DNA from 4 places in the Lysinibacillus sp. BF-4 genome. Region 1 is predicted to be linked to each of the others. Evidence: riboswitches for the same ligand, from Rfam matches in the RefSeq annotation. Region 1 holds a riboswitch; each other region holds the start of a gene.

Region 1 (8,253 bases):
CCAAGTATGTTATTGTACGTGACGAAGCAGTCAAACAAGAGTTAAAAGAAGTTAGCCTTATGCAAGAAAAAATTACAAATGCATCTGCTGTAATCATTATTACAGGCGATGCGCAAGCCTATGATAATGTAGCAGAGATTTATGCACATACTTTGACAGGTGACGTGTTAACGATGAAAGAAGAAGTCATTCGTGATTTTTATGTACCAAGAGGTGAGAGTTTTGCGCGTGAGGAAGCCATTCGTAATGGTTCACTTGTAGCTATGCAGTTTATGCTTGTCGCAAAATCATACGGCTGGGACACATGCCCAATGATTGGCTTTGATAAAATTGAGGTACGTCGTATTTTAGACATCCCTGCAAATGAAGAAATCGTCATGATGATTACGTTAGGTAAAGCTGTGCCAATGGACGAGTACCCGCGCGGTTATCGTAAACCAGCACAGGAAGTTATTCGTTATAAATAAATAAAAGGGATTGCGGCTCATCGCAATCCCTTTTGTTATGCAAAGTATTGGTAATAAATCTTTTTAGCTTCAGTAACATCAGCTGTACCGTGTACAAAAACACGTCCATCACGAAAGGCTGTTAGTGTATAGCCTGTCACTTTAAACGTCAGTAAAAATTCGTTGTGATGTGTAATCGTTGCGCCCGTTAACTTGTTAGCTAGCATAGTTAGGTCACGTGTTGTATGGGTTGGTCGTATTTGTACCGTATCACGCCCACATAAAGATGCAAAGCGTGTAGTAGCATCTTGCTGTAAAAATGGATAGCTTGGTGAAGTACCGCAAGTCGGACAATCGTCTTTTTTTAAGCTAGCTACATCCATAGAGGAAAATGTGTTTTGCCAAACATCTAAGGAAAACACCGTGCCTCGCATAGCCTCTCTGTTACTTGTTAAATATTTCAACGCTTCAGCAACCTGCATAGCTGCAGTAATTTGAGAGGCTGAAGCTAAAATGCCAACTGTGTCACAGGTTGGGCCACTCGTAGGTAAGCCACCCATAATACAGTGTAAGCATGGTGTTTGGTTGGGCTCAATAAATAATGATAAACTGCTTGCGCCTACGCATGCGCCGTAAATCCACGGTACTTGGTGTTTGTGTGCCATATCATTAATGATAAAACGTGTATCAAAGTTATCCGTACCATCAAAAATAAGGTCAATTGTCTCCGTAGTTAACAGTTGTTCTAAAAAATGCACAGTAGCTTCTTGGTCATAAGCATAAACCTGTACATCTGCATTAACGGTAAGTAGTCGCTGCTTTGCAGCACTTGCTTTAGGTAGCCGCTTCACTACATCGCGCTCCGTATACAATGTTTGCCGCTGAAGATTAGATAAATCTACAAAATCACGATCAACTATCGAGATTTTACCAATGCCTGCTCGCGCAAGTAAGTCGGCTGTAGGTGCGCCAAGTGCGCCTGCACCAATAATGAGTACATGCTTTGTAGCAAGCGCTGCCTGACCGACCTCGCCGATAGGTGTAAAGCGCTCCTGTCTTGAGTAGCGCGTCATTTACTTAGACCTTCAAGAGGGCTTGAGGCTGTCGCATACGTTTTTTTGGTAATGCGCCCAGCTTCAAAACTTTCACGACCTGCGATTATCGCATGCTTCATAGCAGAAGCCATTTTAACAGGCTGTTTTGCCAAAGCAACTGCAGTATTAAGCAATACGGCATCTGCGCCTAGCTCCATCGCTTGAGCGGCATCCATGGCTGAACCAATACCAGCATCAACAATTACAGGTACCGTAGCTTGCTCAATAATGAAGCGGAGATTAACAGGGTTAATAATACCAAGCCCTGAGCCAATTGGTGAAGCACCCGGCATAATTGCGTGACAGCCTAGCTCTTGTAAACGTTTTGCGAGCAGTACATCGTCTGATGTGTAAGGTAAGACAATAAAACCCTCAGCTAATAACATTTCTGTAGCGCGTAATGTTTCGACAGGGTCAGGTAGTAGTGTTTTGTCACAGCCAATAATTTCAACCTTAATCATATCGCATAAACCAGAGGCCTTAGCTAGACGTGCAATACGCACAGCCTCCTCAGCATTTTTAGCACCTGCCGTATTAGGCAAGAGTTTAAAGTTTTTAACGTCAATTTGTTCTAAAAAATTAGGTTGTGTGGGTTCAAAAATATTCATACGACGTACAGCAAAGGTGAGCACTTCTGTTTCTGAGATGGTGACTGCCTCTTTTTGTGTAGCAAAGTCAGGGAATTTGCCTGTGCCTAAAAATAAACGAGAATTGAATGTATATGGTCCAATAGTAAACATCATTAACCGCCTCCTACAAATTGTACAATTTCGATATAGTCATCTTGTTTAATAGCGGTGTTATCTCGTACCGCTCGGTCTAAAATAATGCGATTTAATTCCACAATCGCAAGTTCTGCATTGAGTTGTAAATGGGTTAACAGTTCACCGATGTTTGTAACTGTTGATGGTACTGTAACCTCATGGCCATTAATCGTCAGTTGCATCCCCTCATCCCTCCTTATATAAAACGATATGGTGAAAATGGTGCGAGGCGTTGCTGAGCATTTACGTCACCGATTAAAGCCTCGCTCACTAGTTTTCCTGTAATTGCGCTCAGTAAAATCCCGTTACGGTAATGTCCTGTGCAACAATAAATATGTGGTGAAATCGCGCCTATTATTGGCAATTCATCTATTGTTTGAGGGCGAACACCGCACCAAGTTTCGATGATTTGAGCGTGCTTAAGGCTAGGCATCATAGCGATTGCGCGCGTTAATAATGATTGAATGCCGCCTGCTGTTACGCCTGCATCAGACTGATGAGGATAGCTTGTTGCACCGATTAGTACCTCATTATTTTTTTTAGGCACAATATAACAGCCGTCTGCTGCAAATATAGTGGTGCGAGGGGCACGTTGTACACGCAACATCATGCATTCGCCCTTAACAGGATACATAGGTAACTGCGGTACTAACTGTTTGCTCCAAGCACCAGCGGCAACAATGAGGTGTTGGTAGTGATAGTGCCCATTGTCTGTCGTTAATGTAGCAGTATTAATTTTACGTACATGCTCGGCAATAATTGTGCCCCCAAGTAGTTGTACTGCCTTTGTTAAAGCCTTTGTGAGCTGACGCGCCTTTACTTGGTGGTCACCAGTAATATGGATGCCTTGCCCTAAGTCGCTCATAAGTGGCTCGACCTCATTTGCTTTACGCCATAGTACAGGCGTTGCCGGTTGGGTAGTTAAAAATTGATATTGTTGAGTTAGGCTAGGCATATCACTAGGTTGCGTGGCTACTTTTAATAGCCCAGATGGGATTAGCTCAACATCAATACCTGTTAAAGCATCAAGCTCTGTAGCGAGTACGCTATGTTGCGCACGACTTTCAATAGCTAAATCAAATAAAGGTGAAGGCTCGCTAAATTCATTTTGCCCGCCAAGCATACCGCCTGCTGCAAGTGAAGCTGTCGTTGGCCCTGTCACATTAAAAATAGTAACGCTAAAGTTTTTCTTTAATAGCTCATAGGCGATGCTTAAGCCAATAACACCGCCCCCAATAATGGTGTAATCCGTTTGCATACCAACTCTCCTCAGTTAAAAAACATTGAAATTGCCGCAAATCCGCTTGCGCCTGTTGAGGGAAGTAAATGCTGGTTGGTTTTGGTTATACCGCCAAGCGCAATTACAGGTAACGTAGTTATTGCACATACCTCACGTAATGCTTGAAGCCCACGTGGTGGCATACCCTGTTTAGAGCTTGAAGGAAAAATATGAGAGAAGTAAATATAATCAAGTGCACGCGTTTCACAGCTAAGTGCTTCTTGTATACTATGCGTGGACTGCCCGCATAAAAAGGGAAAGTCATTGCCATTAATGTTAGCGTCCGCTGCAAAATGACAGCCAAGTAACTGAAAGTGCTCTGCAAGTTGCGGTGCACTATGCACAATTAATTTTTTAGCATCTGCACCTCGTGTTAGTAAAGTTGCAATCCCATTTGCGAGTTGTTGTGTTGTGAGTTGTTTTTCACGTAGTACAACAGCATCAACTTGCGGTAAAACGTTAAGAATTTGCGTGATGCTGGCCTCTGTAAAACCTACCCCTTTAGTAATCGCATGCTGCATATTATCTCCCTTTCTCCACAAAAAAGCCACTTCTCCCAAGGGAAAAGTGGCATGAAAATCCATATCAAAAAAACCGTACCACTTTCCTACGCCAGTATCATCTGGATCAGGTTCCAGGAATCCCAAAGTCACACTTTGATCTCAGCCTTTATAAAAGGCACCTCCAGTGGATTGCTATGCAATTATATTTAATTTACCACACTGCCTATTATTTTGCGAGTTAGAGTTTTTGACATACGTACGAGGGGTATGTTAAATTGGGAGTAGAAGTAAAAAAGGAGGTTGTTAGTATGGAAACAATTACACTTAATGTACAGGGTATGTCTTGTGGTCACTGCGTCAATGCTGTCGAAACAAGCGTTGGTAAAATAGACGGTGTATCTTCAGTAAAAGTAGATTTAGATGCAGCAAAAGTAGAGGTTGCTTTTGATGATGCTAAAACATCACAGCAAGCTATCGCTAATGAGATTGAAGACCAAGGATATGACGTAGTATAAGCGTGCTCTCGTAGCACGTTTTCTTTTTAGCTAAATGAGAGAGGAGTGAGGGATATGACACAAAAAGAAGCAACATTAAAAATTACAGGTATGACTTGTGCCGCTTGTTCGAACCGTATTGAAAAAGGTTTGTCACGACTTGAAGGTGTGGATGAGGCGACGATTAATTTAGCCCTAGAGCAAGGGCAATTAAAATATGACGCAAGTGTAGTGGATGAAGCTACTATTATTAAAAAGGTGCAAGCCTTAGGCTATGACGTAGTAACGGAGCATGCAGAGTTCGATGTTGTTGGCATGACCTGTGCTGCTTGTGCCAATCGTATCGAAAAACGTTTAAACCGTATGGATGGTGTGCAAAGTGCACCTGTAAATTTTGCGCTTGAAACAGTAAGTGTAGCTTATAACCCTGCGGAAGTTTCGATGAGTGATATGGAGCAAGTCATTACAAAGTTAGGCTTTACCTTAAAGCCAAAACAACAAGAGCAGCACACCGATCATCGCCAAGTAGAGATTAAAAAACAAACGCGTAAATTTATACTATCACTGATATTAGCACTTCCACTATTGTGGACGATGGTCGCGCATTTTAGCTTTACACGTTTTATTTGGGTGCCAGATGTATTAATGAACCCATGGGTGCAAATGGCACTCGCAACACCAATTCAATTTATTATTGGTTGGCAGTTTTATGAGGGTGCATATAAAGCATTGCGTAATAAAAGTGCCAATATGGATGTGCTTGTTGCACTTGGTACATCAGCGGCTTATTTTTACAGTGTGTATTTAGCTTTTAGTGGGCAACATGAGGCGCTTTATTTTGAAACAAGTGCAGTATTAATTACATTAATTATTTTGGGTAAATTATTTGAGGCGCGTGCTAAAGGTCGTTCGTCAGAGGCCATCAAAAAGCTGATGGGACTGCAAGCAAAAGAGGCAACGGTTATCCGCGAGGGGCAAGCAATGCGCATTGCCATTAGTGAGGTTGTACTTGGTGATATTGTACAGGTAAAGCCCGGCGAAAAAATCCCTATAGATGGTGAAATTATAAGTGGTGCATCCGCTGTAGATGAGTCAATGCTAACGGGTGAAAGTGTACCTGTGGATAAAAAAGCAGGTGACCATGTTATTGGTGCAACCCTTAATAAAAACGGTGCGCTACAAGTGAAAGCAACAAGTATTGGGCGTAATACAGCACTCGCTCAAATTATTAAAGTGGTTGAAGAAGCGCAAGGCTCTAAAGCACCGATTCAACGTATGGCAGATGTTATCTCAGGTATATTTGTACCAATTGTTGTAGGGCTAGCTGTTATTACCTTCATGGTATGGTACTTTGCAGTGACACCTGGCGATTTTGCAAATTCACTTGAAAAATTTATTGCAGTATTAGTGATTGCTTGCCCATGTGCGCTTGGTTTAGCTACACCAACATCTATCATGGCAGGCTCTGGTCGTGCCGCAGAGTTTGGGATTTTATTTAAAGGTGGCGAGCATTTAGAGGCAACTCAAGCAATTGATACTGTCGTTTTAGATAAAACGGGGACCGTAACAAACGGTAAACCAGTGTTAACAGATGTGGTTGCGCTTGGTGATGAAGTAACACTACTAAGCTATGTTGGTGCTGCCGAGCAATTATCTGAGCACCCGCTAGCGCAAGCTATTATTGAGGGCATCGAAGCAAAAGGTGTGCGTTATAATGAACCAACACAGTTCGAAGCACTTGTTGGTTATGGTGTACGCGCTGTAGTGGATAATAAAGAGGTACTCGTAGGTACACGTCGCCTTATGGACAATCATGCGATTGAGGTACAGGATACAACAGCCATGCAGGCCTTTGAACAACAAGGCAAGACAACAATGATTGTAGCGATTGATGGCGTGTACGCTGGACTTATTGCCGTAGCAGATACAGTTAGGGATACATCTAAAGCAACAATTAAGCGTCTGCACGCAATGGGGCTAGATGTTGTGATGATGACAGGTGATAACGAACATACGGCTAAAGCAATTGCCGAACAGGTTGGCATTACACATGTTATTGCGGAGGTTTTACCAGAAGGTAAGGCGGATGAAGTACGTAAACTCCAAGCGCTTAACAAAAAAGTAGCAATGGTGGGCGATGGTATTAATGATGCACCAGCACTAGCCACAGCCAATATTGGTATGGCTATTGGTACAGGCGCTGATGTGGCTATGGAGGCAGCGGATATTACGCTAATGCGCGGAGATTTAAACGGGATTGCGGATGCTATTGTGATGAGTAAAAAAACAATGGCAAATATTAAGCAAAATTTATTTTGGGCACTTGCTTATAATAGCATTGGTATTCCAATTGCAGCGTCAGGCTTCCTAGCACCATGGGTAGCAGGTGCGGCAATGGCCTTTAGTTCTGTCTCTGTTGTCTTAAACGCACTTCGTCTACAACGTGTAAAATTATAAAGTATAAGGAAATGCGCGAAAGCGTGTTTCCTTATTTTTTTTACGAAAAATTAACGAACGAGCATTGTACTAAAAAGGTGATAGTGCTAGTCTTGAAGAGAATCACAAAAAAATAATAAAAGGTAGGTTCAAATGATGAATAAAAAACTTTTAGCAGCTACAATTGCAAGCTCAGCAATCGTTGCGCCGTACGTTTTATCAACAGACACAGTTCAAGCAGCGGCACTGGATATGACAATCTTCCACACGAATGATACACATGCTCATGTTGAAACAGCAGGACAGCGCGCAGCGTTAGTAAAGCAATTGCGTGCAGCTCACCCCAACAACCTTTTACTTGATGCGGGCGATGTTTTTTCTGGCACACTTTACTTTAACGAATGGAAAGGTAAAGCAGATTTAGAAATCATGAACTACTTAAAATATGATGCGATGACATTTGGTAACCATGAGTTTGACCTTGGACTTTCACCAGAAGGGCACGCAGCACTTGCGACATTTGTCAAAGAAGCTAAGTTCCCATTTGTATCAGCAAACGTGGATTTTTCGAAGGATCCATTATTTAATGGCTTACAACATGATGCTGTAACAGCAGATGCTAAGCCAGGTCAAATTTATAACGGTATGATTAAAGAAGTTAACGGCGAAAAAGTTGGCATTTTTGGTTTAACTACAGAAGAAACAACAGCGATTGCTAGCCCAGAAAAAGTAGCATTTAAAGGCTATATCGAAAGCGCTAAAAAATCAGTTGCAGACTTAGAGGCACAAGGTGTGGATAAAATTATTGCACTAACGCATATTGGTTTTGATGACAGTCTACAATGGGATAATGACCAAGAACTTGCGAAACAAGTAGCAGGTATTGACGTAATTGTTGGTGGTCATACACACACAGAGTTAAAAGAGCCTGTTAAAGTAATAAACGAGCAATCAAACGAACCTGTAATTATTGTGCAAGCTAACCAGTACAATAAATACGTAGGTCAATTAAACATTACGTTTAGTGACAATGGTGTTGTTGAAGACTATAAAGGTCAATTAAATTTAGTTGGTGCTAAGGATGAGGATGGTAATTATTTACTACCATCTGATGCCGAAGCAGACAAAATTTTAGCGAAGTATGCAGAGAAAGTAAATGCTACAATGAACGCTTCTACAGGGGCGGATGCTAAAGTATTTTTAAGCGGTTTACGTGGCTTAGGTGGCGTACGCGCGG
Region 2 (8,253 bases), on a different contig from region 1:
ATATTATGGTAACAGGGCATTTAGAGTATGATGCACATACCTTAGCTGAGGAGTATGCGCGTGATGTAGAGAAGGGCATGCATCCGCAAGTACCTGCACACTACTTCCCAAATGATGACCCAACACGTACACCGCAAAATACATGGCGTGCCCATACCCATCTTTTATTTTCGAACTGGTTAAACTACTATGTGTACCAGCTAACACCGTACGACTGGGCATAAAAAAAGTAAAACGTGAGCGTATCACGTTTTACTTTTTGTTTGGTTATTTATAAGCATACGCTAGCTCATCTAGCGCGGTATTTACAGATACATGGAGATCATGGTCATTAAAAAACCATAAGTCATCCTGCTCAATAAAGTACGTAATGTCATCAACTTGCTTTGTTACACCTGCATGTACAGGCTCATCACGCGTCATACCAAGCGAAAAACCTTCGTGAAAGGGACTTGATCCACCGTAGCGTGCATAAAAACGAATCGTGTCGCCCGCTTCAACTTCCATTTCTTCAATAAACCATTTTACGGCCTCATCTGTTACAATAATTTGCATGCTCTCACTCCTATAGCCATTTGACTTTTGGTTCTGTGCCGTCTTTAATGCGCTGAATATTGGCGCGGTGACGGTACATAATAAAGCTAAACAAAAAGAAAATTAAAATGAACAGCGCATAATCGCCTGTAACAAAATAATAAACGATACTGTAAATTAAAGCGACTGAAGCGGCTACCATAGAGGTAAGGCTCACAATTTTAGATAATTTGAGCGTTGTAAAAAATACAACAAACAAAATAGCAAACAAAATAGGGGCATAACCTAACACCACACCAGCTGATGTAGCAACTGCTTTACCACCGCGGAAACCTGCAAATACAGGGAACATATGCCCAGTTACTGCGATAATACCTAAAATGAGTGGGTGAACGCCTGTGTTTGCGAAGAACGGAATAAGGGGTAAGAGTACAGCAGCCGTCCCTTTGAGGACATCCATAATAGTGACCACAAGCCCAGCCTTTTTGCCGAGTGTACGAAATGTATTCGTAGCGCCTAAATTACCGCTACCATGTTCGCGTATGTCCGTATTAAAAAACAATCGTCCAATCCATAAACCTGATGGGATTGAGCCGATGAGATATGCACTAAGTAGTACAAGAATCGTGTTTACCATAGAAAACTCCTTTATTATGACGTGGTACTAAAATCTATTGTAAGCTACGGATGGCATTATGAAAAGGTGATAAGTGTAACTTCTTGCAGAGATTTTTGCTAAAATAGTGGCGGTATACGGATTTTCATTGACTAATGGTCATTGAGGGATTACGATTAATTGTAGGATTCAACAAGAACGAATGTTCTCTTTTGGAGGGATTTTTTTGACAAATAATTATAGTGATGATGATATTCAAGTATTAGAGGGGCTTGAGGCCGTACGAAAACGCCCAGGTATGTACATAGGTTCGACGGATAACCGTGGACTTCATCACCTCGTATACGAAATTTTAGATAACTCGGTCGATGAGGCGCTTGCTGGCTTCGGTAATCGCATCGTAGTAACAATTCATAATGACCAAAGCATCAGTGTGCGTGACTATGGACGCGGGATGCCTGTTGGTATGCATAAATTAGGTAAGCCTACACCAGAAATTATTTTAACGGTATTACATGCAGGTGGTAAATTTGGTCAAGGCGGCTATAAAACGAGTGGTGGTTTACATGGCGTTGGTTCGTCAGTTGTAAATGCACTATCTCGTTTTTTAACGGTTACCATTTACCGCGATGGGCAAATTTACGAGCAACGTTTCGAAAACGGTGGTAAGCCTGCCACTACGCTTGAAATCAAAGGTAAGACGCGTGAAACAGGTACGAACATTCACTTCCTACCAGATGACAGCATTTTTTCAACGACGAAATATAACTATGATACGCTAGCAGAGCGCTTACGCGAGTCAGCTTTTTTATTAAAGGGCTTAAAAATTGAGCTTATTGATGAGCGTGGCGACGAGGTTAAGCATGAAGTGTTTTTCTACGAAAATGGTATTGAAGCCTTTGTCGAATATTTAAACGAAGAAAAAGATACGTTGCACCCTGTGCGTTACGTTGAGGGCGAGCATCATGCGATCGAGGTAGAGTTTGCCTTCCAGTATAACGATGGCTATGCCGAAACCATTTTATCTTTTGTTAATAATGTGCGTACACGCGACGGTGGTACTCACGAAACAGGCGCAAAAGCGGCGATGACACGTGTGTTTAACGAATACGCGCGTAAAATTGGCTTATTGAAGGATAAGGACAAAAATCTTGACGGTGCTGATATTCGCGAAGGCTTATGTGCTATTGTATCTGTACGTATTCCTGAGGGGATTTTGCAGTTTGAAGGGCAAACTAAAAGTAAATTAGGTACATCTGAGGCACGCTCTGCCGTAGATACGGTAGTAGCGGAGCAAGTACTATACGTACTCGAAGAAAACGCCGAGTTATCCGCTTCATTGGTACGTAAAGCGATTCGTGCGCAACAAGTACGCGAGGCAGCACGTAAGGCACGTGAGGATGCACGAAGCGGCAAGAAAAATAAAAAGTCAACGCTCTTGTCAGGTAAATTAACACCTGCACAATCAAAAAATGCGGCAAAAAACGAGCTATATTTAGTTGAGGGTGACTCAGCAGGTGGCTCCGCAAAACAAGGGCGTGACCGTACTTTCCAAGCGATTTTGCCACTGCGTGGTAAAGTCATTAACACCGAAAAAGCTAAGCTTGAAGATATTATGAAAAACGAAGAAATTGCCACAATTATTCATACCATCGGTGCAGGCGTAGGTAGTGATTTTTCGATAGATGATGCAGCGTACGATAAAGTTGTGATTATGACCGATGCCGATACTGACGGGGCGCACATTCAAGTATTATTATTAACGTTCTTTTACCGCTATATGCGCCCATTAGTGGAAGCAGGTAAAGTATATATTGCACTGCCACCCCTTTATAAAATCAGTAAAGGTTCAGGCAAAAAAGAGGTTTTTGAGTACGCTTGGACAGAACGCGACTTAGAAGAGGCCATTGCACGCATTGGTAAAGGCTACGTCATTCAGCGTTATAAAGGTTTAGGTGAAATGAATGCACCGCAGCTATGGGACACTACAATGAACCCTGCAACACGTACATTAATTCGTGTACGTATCGAAGACGGCGCACGCGCAGAGCGTCACGTAACGACATTAATGGGTGATAAAGTAGAGCCTCGCCGTAAATGGATTGAAGCTAACGTAGATTTTGGTATGGAAGACGATGCCAATATTCTCGAAAACGAATTCATTAGTGAGGAGGACTAATTATGCAAGAGAAATTTCAAGATTTACCGTTAGAAGAAGTAATGGGTGACCGTTTTGGTCGCTATAGTAAATATATTATTCAAGAGCGTGCGCTACCTGACGCACGTGACGGGTTAAAACCTGTACAGCGTCGTATTTTATATGCGATGCATACTGAAGGCAACACACAAGACAAGCCTTTCCGTAAATCAGCTAAAACCGTTGGTAATGTTATTGGTAACTATCACCCACACGGTGACAGCTCCGTTTATGAGGCAATGGTGCGTATGAGCCAAGACTGGAAGGCACGTCATATGTTAATTGAAATGCACGGTAATAACGGTTCCGTTGATGGTGACCCTGCCGCAGCTATGCGTTATACAGAAGCGCGTCTTTCTTCTATCGCAGGTGAACTACTGCGAGATATTACGAAAGATACGGTTGATGTTGTACCTAACTTTGATGACCAAGATACAGAGCCAACCGTATTACCTGCGCGCTTCCCTAACTTATTAGTAAATGGCTCAACGGGGATTTCGGCGGGGTATGCAACTGACATTCCACCGCATAACTTGTTTGAAGCTATAGAAGCCGTACTTATGCGCCTAGATAACCCTAAGGTAACTGTTGATGAGCTAATGACGGTAATTAAAGGGCCAGACTTCCCGACGGGCGGTATTATCCAAGGTACAGATGGTATTAAAAAAGCCTACGAAACAGGGCGCGGCAAAATTGTCGTACGTGCCAAAACTGCGATTGAGCAATTAAAAGGTGGCAAAGAACAAATCGTTGTAACTGAGTTACCGTATGATGTTAATAAAGCTAATCTCGTAAAGCGTATTGATGAGCAACGCCTCGACAAAAAATTAGATGGCATTGCCGAAATCCGTGACGAATCTGACCGCACAGGGCTACGTGTCGTGATTGAACTAAAAAAAGATATCCCCGCACAAGGGATTTTAAATTATTTATTAAAAATTACGGACCTTCAAGTGACGTATAACTTTAATATGATTGCCATTCACCGTCGTCGTCCTACAATGATGACGTTACCACTGTTATTGGATGCTTATATTGAGCACCAAAAGGAAGTCGTTAAACGTCGTGCTACGTTTGATTTAGCGCGTGCTAACAAACGTATGCATCTCGTAGAAGGGTTAATCAAAGCATTATCGATTTTAGATGAAGTGATTGCGAAAATTCGTGCCTCTAAGGATAAACGAGACGCACGACAGGGCATCATGGACGCATTCGATTTCTCTGAGGCGCAAGCTGAAGCAATCGTTAGCTTACAACTTTATCGTTTAACGAATACAGATATTACAGAGCTACGTGCAGAGCATGAGGCATTACAAAAAGAAATCGCGCTATTAGAGGGTATTTTACAAAGCCCTGCCAAGCTTATCGCTGTCATTCGACGTGAGTTAAAAGCTACGCAAAAACAATTTGCTGAGCCACGCCGCTCTTTACTACAAGCTAAAATCGAAGAGCTAGAAGTAACGCTCGACGTACTAGTACCAAGTGAGGAAGTCATTGTAAGTGTAACGAAGGATGGTTATATTAAGCGGACTTCGCCGCGTTCATATAGTGCATCAAGCGGTAAAGATTTGGCGATGAAAGAGTCGGATTATGCGCTCTTTGAACAACCAATGAACACGCAACATCACTTACTGCTATTTACCAACCGCGGGCAATATATTTACCAACCTGTACATGAGCTACCTGACATTCGTTGGAAGGACCTCGGACAGCATATTTCAAGTATCGTACCACTTGAAGCTGAAGAAGAAATTATTGCTGTACATGGCTTTGCGTCAATGGATAGTACTACTGACTTTATGATGACCGTGACCGAAGCGGGGCAAGTTAAGCGTACCGTAGTAGCAGATTATAAAGTTTCGCGCTACTCACGTGCGTTAAAAACAATGAATGTTAAAAAAGAGGATGCTATGATGGCAGCCTTTATTGTAACGGATAAAGACGAGGTAACACTTGTCACAACAGAAGGACAAGCACTGCGCTTCCGTGTAGACGAAGTACCGCCAACGGGCTTACGTACTGGTGGGGTTAAAGGTATGACATTAAAAGACGAGCGTGTTATTTGGGCAGATACTGTAGATGCCAACGAACGTTTAATTATCGTAACGCAGCGTGGGGCAGTTAAAAAAATGGGCATCGAAGAAGTTACCACAAGCAACCGTGCTAAACGTGGTGTACAAATCCTAAGCATATTAAAATCCAACCCTCACCAAATTGTAGCTGTCGAAAAAGACCGCAAAGAAGCACTACTCGTTATTGAAACTGAAAAACATCAAGAAGAAATTGCGATGGGCGATTTACCGAAAAATGATCGCCTATCCAATGGTTCCTTTAAAGTAGATCCAAAAACAGACGGTGCTATCCGCGCAGTCTATCATAAAATGCCATAGTATAACGATGCTATAGCTGTTATAATGAACGTTGAATAGTAATGTAGGGGAGCTCAAACATGAGCTGAGAGACCGAATTGTAGGAATACCCTTAGAACCTGATATGGTAAAACCATCGTAGGGAACATGTACAAATGCCTCAGTAGGGTGATACATGCCTACTTGAGGCATTTTTTTATGCAGAGGAGGCGATTTTCGCGTGAAGAAATGGTTCGTTACACTAGTATTGGCAACGATGGTGCTTGCACTTGCAGCCTGTCAAGCCAAGGACAAACCAAAGGAAGATGCAGCGGAAGATAAGCTTGAAAAGGTAACAATGGTGCTCGACTGGACACCTAATACCAATCACACAGGCTTATATGTTGCAGAGGCACAAGGATTTTTTAAAGACCAGGGCTTAGACGTTGAAATCATTCAACCAGGCGATGCAGGTGCAGATCAATTGGTTGCATCAGGCAAGGCAGATTTCGGCATTAGCTACCAAGAGGGTATTACACTAGCACGTACGCAAGGTGTACCACTTGTATCAGTAGCCGCAATTATTCAACATAATACATCAGGCTTTGCCTCACCAAAGGCAAAGGAAATTACCACACCTAAAGATTTTGAAGGTAAAACTTACGGGGGCTGGGGCTCACCTATCGAAAAAGCAGTCATCGAAACCATTATGAAAGCAGACGGTGGCGATGTTGCCAAAATGGATATTATTAACGCAGGTGACGCAGACTTCTTTACAATGACTGAAAAAGACGTAGACTTTGCATGGATTTACTACGGCTGGACAGGTGTAGAGGCAGAGCTACGTGGCAAAGATATTAATATGGTCTATTTAACAGATTATAGCGATAAGCTAGATTACTATACACCTGTACTATCAACTAGCGAAAAAATGATTGACGAAAAATCAGACATCGTTAAAAAAATGGTCGCAGCTGTTGCAAAAGGCTACGAATATGCGATTGAAAACCCAGAAGACGCAGCAAATATTTTACTCGTTGCAGCGCCTGATTTATCGCAAGACCTTGTGATTAACTCACAAAAATGGCTAGCTGACAAATACCAAGACGACGCTGAGCAATGGGGCGTACAAAAACTAGACGTATGGAAAAACTATGCGGACTGGATGACAGAAAATGGCGTGCTAGAGGGCGATTTTGACCCAGAGCAAGCATTTACTAACGAATTTTTACCAAAAAAATAAGAGGTGACATCATGACAAACTCATTAATTAGTGTACAAATCATTCCTAAAACCGAGAACGTAGCAGATGTAATTCCAGCAGTAGACGCAGCAATCGCTGTAATTGACGCTTCGGGCGTTAAATACGAAGTACATCCACTCGAAACAACGATGGAAGGCGATTTAACAACATTGCTTGCTATCATCGAAAAAATGAATGTAAAAATGGTTGAACTCGGCTGCGTCAACGTTATTACACAGGTCAAAATCCTATACCAACCATCAGGCATTACGATGGATACATTAACGGAGAAGTACCGCTAATGCATAAGGTGATGAAACGAGGCGGAGCAGTAATGTTCCTCCTCGTTTTATTTATCATTTGGGAAGCTGTTGTATGGTGGCGCGACATCCCGATGTGGCTATTACCCGCTCCGAGTGCGATTTTAGCTGAAGGGTATCGTTCATTTGGCGACTTTTCTGTGCATATTTTAGCTACAACTAAACTTACATTGCTAGGGTTAGCCATTGGCGCAAGCATTGGTTTTATTATTGCGCTCCTTTTGCACCGTATGCCACTTGTTAATCAAATGGTATACCCCTTACTCATTTTATCGCAAAACGTACCAACCATCGTATTAGCACCACTATTAATCATTTGGTTTGGCTTCGGGCTATTACCTAAGCTTATTATTATTAGCTTAGTATGCTTTTTCCCTATTGTAGTGGCGATGATGGATGGCTTAAAAAATACCGACCCAACATTAAAGCACTATATGCAAATGATTGGCGCAAATCGCGGGCAAACCTTTTGGAAGCTAGAGCTACCTTATGCCATGCCATCTTTGTTTTCAGGCTTAAAAATCGCGGCTACGTATAGCGTAATGGGTGCTGTAATTTCCGAATGGCTGGGTGCTAAGCAAGGCATAGGCGTATATATGACCTATGCGCAGTCATCCTTCCGCATTGACCGTGTGTTTGTTGCCATCTTTACGATTATGTTGTTGAGTATGGCATTATTTGCGCTCATACAGCTACTCGAGCGTATTATTGTAAAAGGACAAACAAGGGAGGTATAATTATGTTACTGCAAATTACAGACTTATCTAAAAACTTCGGTGAGGTTGATGTGCTTAATCATATTTCCTTACAAGTAGCAGACGGTGAGTTTGTTGCTATTCTTGGCCCTTCAGGTAGCGGTAAAAGTACATTATTTCAGCTAGTTGGTGGTATTACCGCACCTACAGCAGGTGAGATTTTATTAAATGGCAAAAATATTAGCGGCGAAAAGGGGCATATTAGTTATATGCCACAGCAAGCGTCGCTATTTCCGTGGC
Region 3 (8,253 bases), on a different contig from region 1:
AATGAAATCGTAGCCGCTCCGTATGACACCGCAACAATAATACTAAGTACTATTGCGACTGGACCTAACAGTAAAATAAGTGTCGCTGGTAGTGGCTTTGTTTTAATTTTCAGTTGCGGTACTGCAGTGACCGCTTCTTCCTTCATCATCCATCCTTCACCTCTATAAAATGGCAAACAAAAAGCAGTGCTACATCAGCACTGCTAAAAGCTCACTGATATTGATAATTATTATCAATTAAAATCATAGCAAGCTACTTATTCAATTACTATAGACAAATGACATAACTTCACTATAGATAAATATCAGATTGGCGTTGACCTGTTAAATAAGCCAATTGTATTTTCAACTGTTCTTCTAAAGCAACTCCCTCACTTGACCAAAAATCCTGCAGGGGCAAAATATGTACTTTCTTACGCTTCATTGCAGGCAACCCTTGCCAAATTTCATTGTATAGCCTAATCTCCTGTTCAGCGGAGTGCACTATGACAAACATCTCATCTGCCGCATATTTGGAAATATATTGCTCCTCAATCATAATGCCACGGTTAGGTGTGAGTACTTCTTTTTCAATACGCTTAGGCGCACGTAACTTTAGCATTTCAAATAAATTATAACCGCCCCTTGCGTTTGAGCGCCAAATACCAATGCGATTATGGTTGCGTAATTCGTAAACACCTACTGTATGATTTTTATCCATACCCTCTTGTAGCATAAGTTTTGCTTGCTCAATCTTTTGTTGGTAGCTAGCAATCCAGTCTTCTGCTTGTTGCTCACGTTGAAATAATTGTCCGATTAAGCGTACTTCTTCCAATCGATCATGCGTATCCCAATCTAATGCGATAGAAGGTGCAACACCATGTAGCCTTGCAATATATTCTTTATGTGGCACTTCATGAATAGACGCTAAAATTAGCGAGGGCTTATCACCATGCCAGTCAATCTCTTCACGTAACCAGTTTGGTGATAAAAATGTAGCGTCTTTAACATATGGTGTTAGTACATCTGGTACATTATAATAAGCAGATAATACAGCAACTGGTTCAATACCCACTGCTAGTAATGCCCCTGTAAATTGTAAGGACGCTACACGTTCTGTTGGCTGTACTACTCTAAATTTGCTAGGTGCGATACCAAATTGACGACTAAATTTTCGGCTGAGGTAGAGACCATCTTGATAGCCAACCTCTTTTGCTACTTCTTGAATGGTTAAAGAGGAACTACGCAATAATAACTTTGCCTTCTCTAAACGCACATGGGTTAAAAACTCGTTAAACCCCCACCCTACTTCTTTTTTAAAATACTCTGAGAAATAATTCGCATTATAACCAAAACGCTTTGCCATATCTTCACGGGTTAGAGGGTAATGTGAGTAGGTTTTAATATAATGCACCACATCATCAAACGTATGTTGCTCTGCATTATGCTCATACTGCTCAAACGCCTTATAAATCGCCGCCAGTAATTGTTGAAAATCATATACGTCCTTTGTTTCTTTTAATTGAGTGAGTGCGTCAGTAACAGGTACTGTCACACCTTCATAACAAATAAACTCATGCACAAAGCGATAAGGATTTACTTCATATCGCAGCTGTGGCACTTTTTTTACAAGGCTATAATTACGAAAGCGCACAATCGTATAGCTTCCCGATTTCACAGTAAGTGTAATTTTATTACGCGCTTGAATGACTAATAAATTATCATTCTCTAACCTAAAGAAGCGGCGGTCTGCTACAACCTCTACTTGCCCTTCCTTTACATATAAAATAATTGCCTCATCCTCATGAATGACACGATTTTTTGTACTGTCTTCTACATCATTTACTACATACATATAGTGTTGGTAGTTCATTACGTCCTCCTAATTGAATATCATTATCATTTATACTACCTATTATTACAGCAAAAAGCAAAAAAGCATCATTGCCTCGAGGGCAATGATGCTTGTTAATTAATACGTATCGTCTAGGATGGCTTCAGCAATATTTACTGCGTGGTCACCAATACGCTCTAAATTACTAATGATGTCAACAAACACAATACCTGCAGAGCCTGAACATACACCTTGATTTAAACGGTGAATGTGGCGCTTACGAAGCTTACGTTCCATCTCATCAATTTTATCTTCTTTTTCGATTACTTCATGTGCAAACTCTTCGCTACGTTGATCTAATGCTTTAATTGATAGGCTAACTGTATCAACTGTTAGCTCAAACATCTCAACTAATTCGTCCATTGCTTCTTCACTTAAGCGCACACGGTTATTGCCTTTGAAGTTAATTAGCTCTACTAGATTTTCGAAGTGATCACCAATACGCTCAATATCACGGATGCTATCAAGTAATGCATGGTGCACCTGTGAGTCTGTATTTGATAATGACTGCTTAGATAGTGTCACTAAATAATCAGTTGTTTTTTCGTCTAAAATATTAATTGCTTCTTCTAGTTGTGTTGTAAGGTTGGCGTGTTTTTCCTCGCCTGTTTGTAAGTATTTTAGTGTTTCTTGTAAACCTTGAACACTAAACTCACCCATACGTACAACTTCTTGCTTCGCTTGACCTAAAGCAATTGAAGGTGACTGCGCGATTAATGCTTCGTCTAAGTGCTTTGGCTTATACTCAATTACCGTATCCTCACCTGGGATTAACTTCGTAACAATATATGCCCATGCACCAATGAATGGCAATTGTAGCAATGTGTTAGCTACGTTAAACGAACCATGCGCAAATGCAATTTGCATTTTTGGCTCTAAGCCTAAAACAGCAGACAGCCATTCTACATAGCTTGTAAATAAACCTAAAATTAATAAGAAGACAATCGAACCTACCACGTTAAATAACACGTGAGTGGCTGCTGCACGACGCGCCGCTACTGAGGCACCTAATGCTGCAAGCACTGCTGTAATTGTTGTACCAATATTATCACCAAATAGTACAGGTAGTGCACCCTTTAAATCAATTAAACCTTCAGCATATAGCCCTTGTAAAATACCTACTGTTGCTGAAGATGATTGTACGATTAATGTGAAAATTGTACCGACAAGTACACCAAGTACTGGCGAGTCACTCATGCTTAGCGTCATATCAATAAACGCTGGGAACTCGCGCAGTGGCTTCATACCTGTACTCATCATTTCTAAACCGATGAATAAACCACCAAAGCCGAATAAAATTTGTCCAATATTTTGGATGCGATTCTTTTTAAAGAAGAATAGCATGACAGCACCTATGAATATAATAGGATACGCATACTCACCTACATCAATACCAATAATAAACGCTGTTACTGTAGTACCAATGTTGGCCCCCATAATAACACCAATTGCTTGTCGTAATGTCATAAAACCAGCACTAACGAGCCCTACTGTAATAACGGTCGTACCAGAACTCGACTGAATTAATACTGTTACAAAAATACCTACAAGCACACCCATTAATGGGTTAGTTGTAAAACGGTCTAAAATGTCACGCAAGCGGTCGCCTGCTGCTTTTTGCAGACCATCGCCCATATACTTAATCGCAAATAGAAATAGACCCAATCCTCCAACGAATTGGAATATCATTTCTTGCCAATTCAGCTCCAAAATATTACACCCTTTCCGCATAACTCTCAACCTACATTATTCCTAAAAAACTGTAGAAAGTAAATCACTTTTAATTGTTATCTCACAAAATTTACATTGCGTTTACAAAGTAGTAACAATTGCTTCATATAAACCTAAATTGGCTTAACAGTGCTGTGCTAAAATAATTATTTTTGCCACAAAAAAACTGTACGAAATAGCGCGTTAGCACTTTTCGTACAGCTTCACATGAACATGCAGTTTTAGGGATGACACAACAACTGCTTTAGCACTCGTTTTGTAGGAGGAACAGTGCTAAGGAAAATTACATTGCGTTTGCTACGATAGGTCCACCACAAACGAATAGTAGCGGCAATGCTTTGTAAGGTTTAACTGTCAACTTACAATAAACTTTCCTAAAGGAAACTTTATTGCCTGTATAAAACTTATCATGTTCAATAATCATTGTCAACAAAAAAAGTAATTTCGTCCGCAGACGAAATTACTTTTTTACTTTATTGGTAAACGCCGCCGCCTGATTTTTTAAATTCCTCAGCCTTCTCCTGCATACCTTGTTCAATAGCTTCAGTAGTATCTAGCTTATTGTCTTTCGCATAATTACGAATGTCCTGCGAAATACGCATACTGCAGAATTTTGGTCCACACATTGAACAGAAGTGCGCTGTTTTAGCGCCTTCAGCTGGTAACGTTTCGTCATGATACTCAGCTGCGCGCTCAGGATCCAATGATAAATTAAATTGATCGCGCCAGCGGAATTCAAAACGTGCTTTTGATAATGCATCGTCACGCTGTTGTGCACCTGGATGTCCTTTAGCAAGATCTGCTGCATGTGCCGCAATTTTATACGTAATTACACCCGTACGTACATCATCACGGTTTGGTAAGCCTAAATGTTCCTTAGGCGTTACATAGCAAAGCATCGCTGTACCAAACCAACCGATCATTGCCGCACCAATAGCTGACGTAATGTGGTCATAACCTGGCGCAATATCTGTTGTTAATGGGCCAAGTGTATAAAACGGTGCTTCATGGCACATCTCTAATTGCTTATCCATATTTTCTTTAATTTTATGCATTGGCACGTGACCTGGTCCTTCAACCATTACCTGCACGTCATGCTTCCAAGCAATTTCTGTTAGTTCACCTAATGTTTCTAGCTCTGCAAACTGCGCCTCATCATTAGCGTCCGCAATAGAGCCTGGACGTAAGCCGTCACCTAATGAAAAGGCAACGTCATAAGCCTTCATAATTTCACAAATATCTTCAAAATGTGTGTAAAGGAAGCTCTCTTTGTGATGGAATAAGCACCACTGTGCCATGATTGAGCCACCACGAGAGACAATGCCTGTTACGCGCTTTGCTGTCATTGGTACATAGTGTAAACGCACACCCGCATGGATGGTAAAGTAATCTACACCTTGTTCCGCTTGCTCAATTAGTGTGTCACGGAATACTTCCCATGTTAAATCTTCAGCTACACCGTTTACCTTCTCTAATGCTTGATAAATTGGTACTGTCCCTACAGGAACTGCCGAGTTACGAATAATCCACTCGCGTGTAGTATGAATGTTTTTACCCGTTGATAAATCCATAATATTATCTGCGCCCCAACGTGTTGCCCACGTCATTTTTTCTACTTCTTCAGCAATAGAAGATGTAACCGCAGAGTTACCAATATTAGCGTTAATCTTCACATGAAAGTTACGACCAATAATCATTGGCTCTGCCTCAGGGTGGTTAATGTTTGAAGGGATAATCGCACGTCCGCGCGCTACCTCATCACGCACAAATGATGGTTCAACGTTTTCACGAATCGCAATGAACTCCATTTCTGGTGTAATGATGCCTTGCTTAGCGTAATGCATTTGCGTTACATTAGCGCCCTTCTTTGCACGAAGTGGCTTGCGCTTTAAAGCAGGAAATACATTTTCATTGGCACGTGGATCATCTGCACGACGGTAGCCATTATCCTCTGGCTTGATGTCACGTCCCTCGTACTCCTCAACATCACCGCGTTCTACAATCCAATTACGGCGTAGTGCAGGCAAGCCTTTTGTAATATCTACCGTATAATTTTCATCCGTATACGGGCCGCTCGTGTCATATACGCGCACAGGGGCGTTGTCTTCTTCACCAAAATGACCTGTAGTTGGACTTAAACCAATCTCGCGCATTGGCACTTGAATATCTGGACGGCTTCCCTCTACATAAACCTTTGTACTACCATCAAAACTTGACATGATGGCCATGTTTTTTTCGCTAATTGTTGTTGTCATTACTAAAATCGCTCCTTTTGTTTGTTGGTAAAAGGAACCGACCTCGCATAACACGTGGGACATAAAAAAACCAGATTCTAAGAAAGAATCTGGTCATAGTCGTATGATTTAGAGGCACGCAAAAAAAGAGCGCGCTTACTAACTTCCCTACGCTGGTATGAGCCAGATCAGGTCCAAAGGGTAACGAAACTTCATCGCGTTTCTCTCTCAGCCCGACTCATCGGACCCCCCTAGTTATTACTTATTCAGTTGTGCTTCTTAGTATACAAGATAATACGCCCGAAAGCTACCTCACCCAAATAATACTTCTGCAACGTAAATAACAATTGTAACTGTAATACAACTTACAATTGTCGAAAATAATACGGTTTGTGCTGCTGTATCTGCATCAATATCATACTCAAGCGCAAGGCTTGAGCTATTGCGCGATGTTGGAAATGAGCTTGCGATAAATAACGATTTAGCTACAACACCCGTGAGCCCCAAACCAAAAATCACAAGCAATGCTGTTAATGGCCCAATAACTAAACGGGTAAAACAACTAACAAAAACGGTTTTATTAAAGATAGAGCGCATTTCAAGTTGCGAAAGCTGTGCACCTAATGTAATGAGTGCTACCGCCACAAAACCATCGGCAATATAATTCACAGGCAAGCTTAAAAAAACAGGTAACTCAATCTGAAATACATTCATCACAATACCAATAACTAACGCATGCACAATAGGCATCTTAAAGAAATCGCGTACAATGGCACTACCTGATTTAGTAGATGAGATTAAATTATATAAGCCGTACGTGTAGGTCGTCATATTTTGAAAAATAACTAAAATAACTTGAATAGCTACACCTATCGGCTGACTCGCAAAAATCATTTGCGCTACAGGTATACCGTAGTTACCTGAATTAATGAGCACGACACTATTTTTAAACACTGCCGCTTCTTGTTTAGGCAGTTTAAGCGCACCCGCTACAAGACGTGCCGTAATCATTTGCCCACCAATAAATAACACAATAAATAAAAATACTTGCCCTAAAACACTCATATTAATTTCAGTATGATATAAATTAACAAAAACAGCCGCTGGCATAAAACAATACGTAATTAATTGGGATAATGCCTTTAAATTAAACGTAAATTTCTTTTGTAATAAGCCACCCACCACAAGTAAAACTAAAATCGGGGCAACAATCTTAAAAAAAATCATGCCGAGATACATTTTGCCCACTTCCCTTCTTCTTTAATAGTATGTTCATTTTTTTCCATGGTCAATGTTTGCTATACTAAAGCACAAGAAAGGATGTGGCACAAAATGTGGCATTTAACTTATGAAGATTATTTACGCCAGCAATACGCAAACGCCTTAACCCTACCTGAAGATTGGGAAACGCTCTATACGTATTACCGCAATGACGGTGTTAATCCTGATCGCATACATACAGAGGAGCTAGAGGCAGCTAAGCTTCCATTACTTAAGGTGTTACCACAGCGTTTTATACCTTACGTAGAGGATGGCACGCTTAACCGCCCTACATTACCTAAAGATGTACGGGACGATTTTATTCAATGGCAAGCAGAAGAAACGGCGCGCTTTGAAGAAAAGCTAGGCCTATCTATGATTGACTTTACCAACATCCAAGAACAACTTGAGCCTAACTTTGCCGAGGTGATTGAAGGTGGGCTACATGATGCTATCATTACTCAAATTGTCGATGACCATATTTTTATTAATACAGAAGGTGGCTTTACAGCTAAAGCCTTTGTGATTTTGCATGTAGACGGGGCCATCTCACAACAAGGTGAGCTACACGCAGGTGACACTATTTTATACGAAGAAGTCCAGTTGACAGCAGAAGGCGTAGCATTACGTATGATTACCGAAAATGGGCAATGTACGCTTCATGCAAAACAAATTGCCGCAGACTTTTACTATCGCCCGATGCCCTACCACGAACTTATTGCCAATGAGGTACTGCCAGACGTCACCGCTAAGCAGTTTATCGAGGCGCTCGATAGTAATCTCGACTATACAGTCATTGCCAATCGTTATGCCTTACCCATCACAAGTTTTGTCATTCAAGGCGCTGAGCTTGCACAATTCTCAGGCGGCATAATTTTTAAAGAAAACAACGCGATTATAGCGCGTATTCATAATGAGGATCATGTCATCGCTCAAAGTGAAATTGATTGGTTATCTCAAATTTTCACGACAACCTATGTTGACCCTTACGCTATATTTAGTGAGCCGCTTCCTGCAGAGGAGTTAGAGACTGCACTCGCTAGCACAGACCTAGCTCTGATTGTACGCGCTTGGAACACGCTCTACGAAAACCCAGCAGGCCATGAGGCATTAATTAACCGCGCCCTTATCGCACTCGCTAAAGATGTAGACAAT
Region 4 (8,253 bases), on a different contig from region 1:
TGCCGTAGCCTAGTAACATCGCTGTATGATTTTTGCCATATTCAAAGGCATAATCCGCAAGTAGTGTTTTTTCGATATGCTCATGCTCAGCATTAGGGTAAGCAATTACAGGTGCTTGGTGTAGTAATGTCCCTTTTGTGATGGCTTGCTTTGCGAATACACCGCGGTTAAACTCGCCGTCGCTCAACGTCGACGTTTTAATTTCTATCATGGTTGTCTCCTGTTCACCGTTAAAATTTCGTACGCCCTATTCTCTCATGCTTTACGGTGAATGTACACCGAAGAAGCGCAAAAGCCCAAACCTCCGCTCAAGGTTTGGGCTTTTATCTTAAATGTCTTGGATATTATCGAAGTTAACCTTCTTCATATCTAGCTCTGGCTCTTCTTGATCCTCTGGTACATCTTCCTTAGCGATATACTCTACCGCAACCTCACCATAATCACTTACATCAAGCCCATGTGCAGAAAGGTCTTCCTGCTCCTCATGCTCGCCAACGCCATCACCAAATGATTTAGCTTCAATATCAACGATGCAATCAGGGTCAATATGGCTTAAATCTACCATTACTTCTTCTTGCTCCTCAGGTACATCGCGCTTATCAATATACTCAACAGGTAGCTCTGTATAAGCATCAACATCAAAACCAGCTGCTGTATACGCTTGTGGTTTTGATTTATCCACGCCATCACCAAATGAGCGCCCTTCGATATCGGTAAAATCATCACTGTCATACGTTGTATATGTGCCGTGGTAATCATGCTCTTCAACTGTCTGCATCATATCTTGATTAAAACTATCATCCGCAAACTCCGCATAATTATCCGTATGGTACAAATCTTGCTCAAGCGAAGTAAATAAAATCGTACGCTTACGCAATACCTTACCATTATCCGTTAACTGAATGACACATTTGCCGCCTTTTGGCAAAATCGCTAATTTATCAAAGCGCTCCTCTGCCTTATACAGTAAATGTGCTCGCGGCACAATCGGTAGCATCTCATCAAAGTTTAATTTTGGTGTTTGGCGTAGCTCAGATGACCACACCAACTCATTATCTTTTACTACTTCTAACACAGCATTGCTCAACTGCGCCCCTGTACGAATAACGAATACGATATTCGCATGGTTAGCTTCGTCACCTGGCTGAATGCGGTGCAATAGTAGTTCTTCTTCTTGAATTACGTCACACATATAAATAAATGTAGCCATAATTCTCCCCTCCTCAAAACACGCGGTTAATTTTTTAAATTTTTACTCAATTCAAGTATAATTCTTTTTTGGCAAAAAATGAAGCAACATCGCTTATCGCATAAAAAGAGCCGTCTGAAGTCCCTAAATTTAGGCACAACAGACAGCATTTTTTAACGTAATGCGTCAATGCGAGCTCGGTCAAAATCCCCAGAGCGTAGCATATCAATTTCGATTTTGTAAGGCGATTGCTTAGATTTAGGATTATCCGCTAATGCCACAAAAGGTGTTTCTAGGATTTTTGGTACAGCTGTAAATGCCTCATGATGCACGATGCTATGCAGTGTGTCAAAACCAATATAGCCAAAGCCAATATTTTCATGACGGTCTTTACCTGCGCCACGCTCATTTTTAGAATCATTAATGTGTAGTACTTTAATGCGCTCTAAGCCTACCGTTGTATCAAAGTTTGTCAGTACACCATCTAGGTCACCAATCAAATCATAGCCCGCATCATGCGTATGGCACGTATCAAAACATACCGATAAACGTTCATTATGCGTAACGCCATCAATGATTTTAGCTAGCTCATCAAACGAACGACCACATTCTGTTCCTTTACCTGCCATTGTTTCTAAGGCAATTTGTACAGGAAAATCTTGCGATAATACTTCGTTTAAGCCCTCAATAATTTTAGCAATCCCCGCTTCAGCACCAGCACCTACGTGTGCACCTGGGTGCAACACGATTTGGTCGATGCCTAGTGCTGCGGTACGTTCGATTTCGCTTTGTAAAAAATCAACGCCTAAGCGGAAGGTTGCAGGCTTTGTTGTATTTGCGATATTAATAATATACGGTGCATGCACCACAGCTTTTTGCATGCCATGCTCTTGCATATGCAAAAGACCTGCTGGGATATTAAGTTCCTCGATCGGCTTGCGTCGCGTATTTTGGGGCGCACCTGTATAAATCATAAATGTGTTAGCGCCGTAAGAAAGAGCTTCCTCACTTGCACCTAACAACATATCTTTACCACTCATTGAAACGTGAGAACCTATTAACAATTATCTCGCTCCTTATTTACCACGCGCGCGTTTGCGGCGTTCCTTACGTTTAATTTCGTCCATTTTCCAGCCCATTTTTTTCTTGTAGGCCGGTTTAACCTTTTTAGGTTTACGGACTTTTGATTTAGCAATTTGGTCAATCTCATTTACTTGACGCACACGGTTTTTACGTGCATGACGGTCTTTAAGCTCAACAAACTCACCATTAACAAGGTCTTTATGTTGAAGCGGAATGCCCATCTTATCTAAGCGTGCTACTGCATCCTCATCTGATGGCTCAAATAATGTAATTGCAGTACCTTTGTTACCAGCACGTGCAGTACGACCAACACGGTGAACAAAGAACTCTAAATCATCTGGAATTTCGTAGTTAATTACATGTGAAATCCCTTGAATATCAATACCACGTGCAGCAAGGTCTGTCGCTACGATGTATTGGAACTCAAGATCACGAATTTGCTTCATTACTTTACGACGGTCACGCGGACTTAAATCACCGTGGATTTGCCCTGTGCGTACACCATTTGAGTTTAAGAAGTGTGCTACGCTCTCTGCTGTTTTACGTGTATTAGTAAAAATGACCGCAATATACGGGTTAATGGCCTTAGCAATTTCTAGTAAACGTGCATTACGTGATTTTGAACGTGTTGGCACAAGATAGAAATCAATATTTTCGGCAACAGGGCGCTTGTCCTTCATATTAATATGAGTTGGTGCATCCATATATTTTTTAAGGAAAGGTTGTAATTTCTCAGGGATTGTTGCTGAGAACACGTACATTTCAAGGTTTTCTGGCATGCTTGATGCAAAGCCGTCAATTTCCTCGATGAAGCCCATGTCAAAGGCAAGGTCTGCCTCATCCACTACTAAAATATTAGCTGTGTGTACATGTAGGGCATTTTCTTTTACAAGGTCACGAATACGACCTGGTGTACCTACTACGATATGTGGTTGCACCGTTAATTTTTCGATATCACGTTTTTTATCCGTACCACCGATATATAGTTTAGTGCGGATTTCCGTGTGCGCTACTAATTGGTTAAGCGCCTCGTAAATTTGTTGTGCTAGCTCACGTGTTGGCGATGTAATAACCGCTTGTACCGTTTGCTCCCCTTCGTTAATACGCTGCACAATAGGTAATAGGAAACTATGCGTTTTACCTGTACCTGTATGTGCTTGTCCGATAGCACTCTTACCTTTTAAGATAAGCGGGATAATTTCCTTTTGAATTGGTGTTGGCTCTGTAAAGCCTAACTCAGCGATGGCCTCTTGTAAAAAAGGCTTAAATTGATAATCTGTGTATTTTGACATTGTAATGCCTCCTGACTGTTTCATTATTGTAACACGTTTCTACGCATTCGCCTATTATACATCATGTGTCAAGCATTGCTTTCTTTGTACTATTAACTAGTGTCCGTTATAATAGGGGCATGTAACTATGAAAGGGGCACCATGATGCAAGTAATTAAAATTAATCCTCGTGGCTATTGCTACGGTGTTGTTGATGCAATGGTTATTGCACGCAACGCAGCACTCGACAAGAGTTTACCTCGTCCAATTTATATTTTAGGGATGATTGTACACAACAAACATGTCACTGATGCATTTGAGGCGGATGGCATTATTACGCTAGACGGCGAAAATCGCTTAGATATTATTCGTCAGGTAGATAAAGGCACTGTTATTTATACAGCGCACGGTGTTTCACCTGAAATTCGTAAAATCGCGAAAGAAAAAGGCTTAGTAGCTATCGACGCTACTTGCCCTGATGTAACGGTAACGCATGACTTAATTGCCGAAAAATCAGCAGAAGGCTATGACATTATTTACATCGGCAAAAAAAACCATCCAGAACCAGAAGGTGCAATCGGCGTAGCACCTGACCACGTTCACCTTGTACAAAATCCTGAGGATGCCGCAGCACTTAACTTAACAAATGAAAAACTACTGGTGACTAACCAAACAACAATGAGCCAGTGGGATGTTCTTCACATTATGGAAGTATTAAAAGAAAAATACCCACATATCGAAGTACACCAAGAAATTTGCCTTGCCACACAAGTGCGTCAAGAAGCTGTAGCTAACCAAGCGGGCGTAGCTGATTTATTAATCGTTGTGGGCGACCCAATGTCTAATAACTCTAACCGCCTAACACAAGTATCAGAAGAAATTGCGCATACTAAATCGTACCGTATTGCAGATGTTGGCGAGCTAAAACTTGAGTGGCTACAAGGTGTAGATACAGTAGCAGTAACAGCTGGTGCATCAACACCAACACCAATCGTTAAAGAAGTGATTAACTTCCTTGACCAATACGATCCAACAAACCCTGACACGCATAAAATTGAGCGTACGGTGTCACTAGACCGCATTTTACCAAAAATTAAAACACCAAAACCAGTCGAAAAAATCATGCCAACCGACTGATAGGTAAGAGGACGAGCCACTGCGCCGTCCTCTTTTTTGACTTTACTTACGCGCTCACCTATGGTTAAGAGGAAGCACTAGGGGTGCCAGTTTGGCTGAGAGAGTCCCTTAGAACCTGACCTAGCTCATACTAGCGTAGGAAAGTGTAACGCCCCCGCTTCAAAAAAGTTTTAGGAGGCAATGGAAATGCAATTTACTGACCGTTTATTTACTAAGGTAGCGCCTGTATGGCAAAGCTATCTTGAGCACCCTTTTGTCAAAGGAATTGGTGATGGCACGTTAGCACATGACAAATTTATTCACTACATGAAGCAAGATTATATTTATTTAATCGAATATGCGCGCGTCTTTGCATTAGGTGCGGCCAAGGCAAATGACCTTAAAACAATGACGCTATTCGCTAATTTATTACACGGCACGATGAATTTCGAAATGGATTTGCACCGCGATTATGCCAAACAATTTGGTATTACACCTGAGGAACTTGAGGCAACTGAGCCATCTGCAACAATGACATCCTACACGAGTTACATGCTTAGCCAAGCACAACTAGGCGGTGTAGAAAACACAATCGCAGCCGTACTTGCTTGCGCATGGAGTTATAACTGGATTGGTACAGCTCTTGCAAAAATCCCTAATACTACAAGCCATGAGTTTTACGGCAATTGGGTACGCATGTATGCATCAGAAGAATTTAGCGCACTCGCTAACGACACTATCGCGATGATGAATGACGTTGCGCGTGACCTACCTGAGCATAAGCTGCAACAACTCGAAACCATCTTCATTACGACATGCTATTACGAATATATGTTTTGGGAAATGGCAGAGACTAAGGCCATGTGGCCACTTCCTGCCCTTGCACACCACTAAACAACAGCACGGCACTGAGATTATTCAGTGCCGTGCTTTTTTGTCTACATGGTCATTTACTGTCTATCATTTTTTTGTACACTGAAGCAATAACAAGGGGGATTTTTTATGAAAAAAATTATTAAAAACATTTCCTTTTGGTAAATAAAGGTCCTCGTCCTATTAACAAATTAGGACGAGGACTTTTTTAGTGCATCATAAACGGTTTACTATAACGCACTTCACCGCGCATAGAGAGCGGCGTTTGTAGCGGCAATACCATAAAGGCTTGTTGTGGCACTTCAAACGGAGCCGTAATACTAAATTGCGCGGCTGGCACAAAACCAAAGCGTGGGTAATATGTCGGGTGCCCTAACACAATAATCGCTTGATAGCCTAAAACACGGGCACGCGCAATAGCCGCTTCGATTAACCGAGTACCGAGTCCGTGATTTTGGTAACCAGGTAGCACACTAATAGGCGCTAACGCTAAAGCCTCCGCCTCACCTACATGAACGCGCGTCAACAAGCATTGGCCTACAACCTCCTCCTGATGTAGCGCTACTAAAGATAACGCTGGGATAAAGGCGTCGCTTAATCGCAAACGTGATACTAATTGATGCTCCTTGTGATCACTCATTGCCTCACGCTCAAAAGCAAGGCGCACCACATCCTCTGTATTGCTGTAGTGTTTTGGTTGTTCTTGTGTTAGTACAATATCCATGTCACTCCTACTTTCCATCACGCCATAATTTGCTTGGCCAGTATACTACCTTTCCTAAAGCAGCAAGTAATGCTGGGACAAGCAATGGGCGCACAATAAAGGTATCTAATACAATACCCAAGGCAGTCACAATTCCAAACTGCACTAATAATTGGATAGGTAGTGAAGCAAGAACCATAAAAGTGCCTGCTAAAATAATACCTGCTGACGTAATAACAGCTCCTGTTGAAGCTACGCCATTTTCAATCGCTTGTAAGTGATTAATACCATTTTGGCGGTTTTTCCATACTTCCGAAATCATAAAAATATTATAGTCATTGCCAAGTGCCACAATAAAGACAAAGCTATAAAGTGGGATTGCACTTGCCATTGCAGATTGCCCTAAAACATAATGAATAATTAGCCAACCTGCACCAAGCGCTGCAAAGAAGGACACCACAACAGTGGCCATTAAACTTACCGCTGTAACTGGTGCGCGTAAATAAAGCACTAACAACACAAATATAATCACAATCATCGTTGGTTGAATGAGTTTTTCGTCCGCTTCTTGTACTGTCTTTGTATCTACTTGCTCACTCGTTTCGCCGCCTAACCAAAAGGCATCAGCGCCAACAAGTTCGCCTAGATCTTGCTTCATTTGCCCTAAATCTGTCATCGCTTGCACAGCATACGGGTTTTCTTTTAAATCAACACTATATAATTGATAGCCGTCTGCTTGCTGCGGCTTAGCTACTTTGCCCACATAAGGTAAAGCGGCCAGCGCATCCGTAATATCCTCATCCGTTTTAACAATCACACTCACTGGTGCAAGCTCTCCTGCTGTAAAGTGTTCCTCAATAATTGCAAACCCTTCACGTGATGGCATATCTTCAGGGAATGACGATAATAAATCATAACTAAACTCAATTTTTGGCGAAACCGCCGCTAGTCCTACTAAAATCAGTGCGGTAACCGCAATGACTAACCAATGGCGCTTGACCGTAAAGCGACCAATTTTACGCATAATTCGGTGTGGTGGTTTTGGTGCTACGTAAGGTTTACCTTTCTTACTAGCGTGCGCTCGCGCCATTTCTTCTGTACGTGGGATAAATGGCCAAAAAGCATAACGCCCTAATAGTCCTAAAATTGCAGGAAGTAATGTAAGCACAGCGATCGCCGTAATTAAAATACCAAAACTAAATGGAATGGCAAAGCGATGAAACGCTCCGTAATTTGCTAGTAATAAGGTTAATAACCCAATTACTACAGTAGCCGCACTCATAATAATAGCGCCGCCTGCTGCACGAAGCGATTGAGTTAATGCCTTTAATTTATTAGGTTCTATTAATAGCGTATCGCGGTAGCGAGTAATTAAAAATAAACAATAATCCGTACCTGCACCAAACAATAGGACAATCATAATCGATACGGCTTGTGCGTCTTTTACTAGCCAACCTGCCTCCGTCATTGCCCCAAGCAATGGGCTAACAACTAAAAAGGCAATCCCTACAACGACTAATGGGATAATTGCTAAAAGTGGTGAGCGATAAATAACTAATAAAATAACTAAAATAATAAGTACAGTCGCTGCCATTAGCTGAAAATCAGCGGACTTAAATAAATCGGTTGCATCTACCGAAATCCCGACAGGACCTGAGTAGCGAGCATGTAGTACATCCTCTGATAACTTCGCGCTATAGGGATTTTCGCCTGTAATTGTTTTCGTTAAAGTCGTAATATCCGCTAAGCTATCCTTTAACGCAGCCGTACTCGCATCCTCCTTAAAGAAAATCGGTGTAACAAGCGCCTTACCATCCTCCGACACTGAGCCCATCAATGCTTGTGCTGGGATTGTGCCTAATGGTGGGATAAATTGTTGCGTTGCGAGTGGATTTATTTCAAGCTCCTTATACAAAGCTTGTACACCCTTAATGTCTGCCTCTGTTAAACCTGCATCACGTTGCCACGTAATTAATAACGGTATCCCCGCGTTACTCGCAAAGTGCTCCGCCTTTAAC

Evidence for each region. Region 1 has a riboswitch for thiamine pyrophosphate ahead of CH76_RS06330 (thiamine phosphate synthase). Riboswitches for the same ligand answer to the same signal wherever they lie in the genome.
Region 2: another riboswitch for thiamine pyrophosphate. It lies ahead of CH76_RS07530 (ABC transporter substrate-binding protein); the one in region 1 lies ahead of CH76_RS06330 (thiamine phosphate synthase).
Region 3: another riboswitch for thiamine pyrophosphate. It lies ahead of thiC (phosphomethylpyrimidine synthase ThiC); the one in region 1 lies ahead of CH76_RS06330 (thiamine phosphate synthase).
Region 4: another riboswitch for thiamine pyrophosphate. It lies ahead of tenA (thiaminase II); the one in region 1 lies ahead of CH76_RS06330 (thiamine phosphate synthase).

The regions. Positions count from the first base shown of each region.
Region 1 covers NZ_JPUW01000013.1:16,925-25,177, forward strand. The annotation lists gene CH76_RS06305 (nitroreductase family protein) at 1-467, shown strand, start outside; gene CH76_RS06310 (ThiF family adenylyltransferase) at 503-1,519, opposite strand; gene CH76_RS06315 (thiazole synthase) at 1,516-2,280, opposite strand; gene thiS (sulfur carrier protein ThiS) at 2,283-2,486, opposite strand; gene thiO (glycine oxidase ThiO) at 2,501-3,562, opposite strand; gene CH76_RS06330 (thiamine phosphate synthase) at 3,574-4,125, opposite strand; TPP riboswitch at 4,171-4,279, opposite strand; gene copZ (copper chaperone CopZ) at 4,395-4,601, shown strand; gene CH76_RS06340 (heavy metal translocating P-type ATPase) at 4,656-7,037, shown strand; gene CH76_RS06345 (5'-nucleotidase C-terminal domain-containing protein) at 7,173-8,253, shown strand, end outside.
Region 2 covers NZ_JPUW01000018.1:12,528-20,780, reverse strand. The annotation lists gene metA (homoserine O-succinyltransferase) at 1-224, shown strand, start outside; gene CH76_RS07550 (HesB/YadR/YfhF family protein) at 268-555, opposite strand; gene plsY (glycerol-3-phosphate 1-O-acyltransferase PlsY) at 566-1,171, opposite strand; gene parE (DNA topoisomerase IV subunit B) at 1,377-3,329, shown strand; gene parC (DNA topoisomerase IV subunit A) at 3,332-5,737, shown strand; TPP riboswitch at 5,773-5,878, shown strand; gene CH76_RS07530 (ABC transporter substrate-binding protein) at 5,937-6,938, shown strand; gene CH76_RS07525 (thiamine-binding protein) at 6,950-7,240, shown strand; gene CH76_RS07520 (ABC transporter permease) at 7,240-7,995, shown strand; gene CH76_RS07515 (ABC transporter ATP-binding protein) at 7,998-8,253, shown strand, end outside.
Region 3 covers NZ_JPUW01000044.1:112-8,364, reverse strand. The annotation lists gene CH76_RS11760 (iron ABC transporter permease) at 1-149, opposite strand, end outside; gene CH76_RS11755 (helix-turn-helix domain-containing protein) at 293-1,852, opposite strand; gene CH76_RS11750 (Na/Pi cotransporter family protein) at 1,952-3,562, opposite strand; gene thiC (phosphomethylpyrimidine synthase ThiC) at 4,078-5,859, opposite strand; TPP riboswitch at 5,987-6,101, opposite strand; gene CH76_RS11740 (AEC family transporter) at 6,151-7,077, opposite strand; gene CH76_RS11735 (DUF4085 family protein) at 7,171-8,253, shown strand, end outside.
Region 4 covers NZ_JPUW01000032.1:2,340-10,592, forward strand. The annotation lists gene CH76_RS10120 (SET domain-containing protein) at 1-211, opposite strand, end outside; gene CH76_RS10125 (hypothetical protein) at 329-1,210, opposite strand; gene CH76_RS10130 (deoxyribonuclease IV) at 1,363-2,253, opposite strand; gene CH76_RS10135 (DEAD/DEAH box helicase) at 2,266-3,564, opposite strand; gene CH76_RS10140 (4-hydroxy-3-methylbut-2-enyl diphosphate reductase) at 3,709-4,680, shown strand; TPP riboswitch at 4,750-4,839, shown strand; gene tenA (thiaminase II) at 4,867-5,553, shown strand; gene CH76_RS10150 (GNAT family N-acetyltransferase) at 5,741-6,256, opposite strand; gene CH76_RS10155 (MMPL family transporter) at 6,264-8,253, opposite strand, start outside.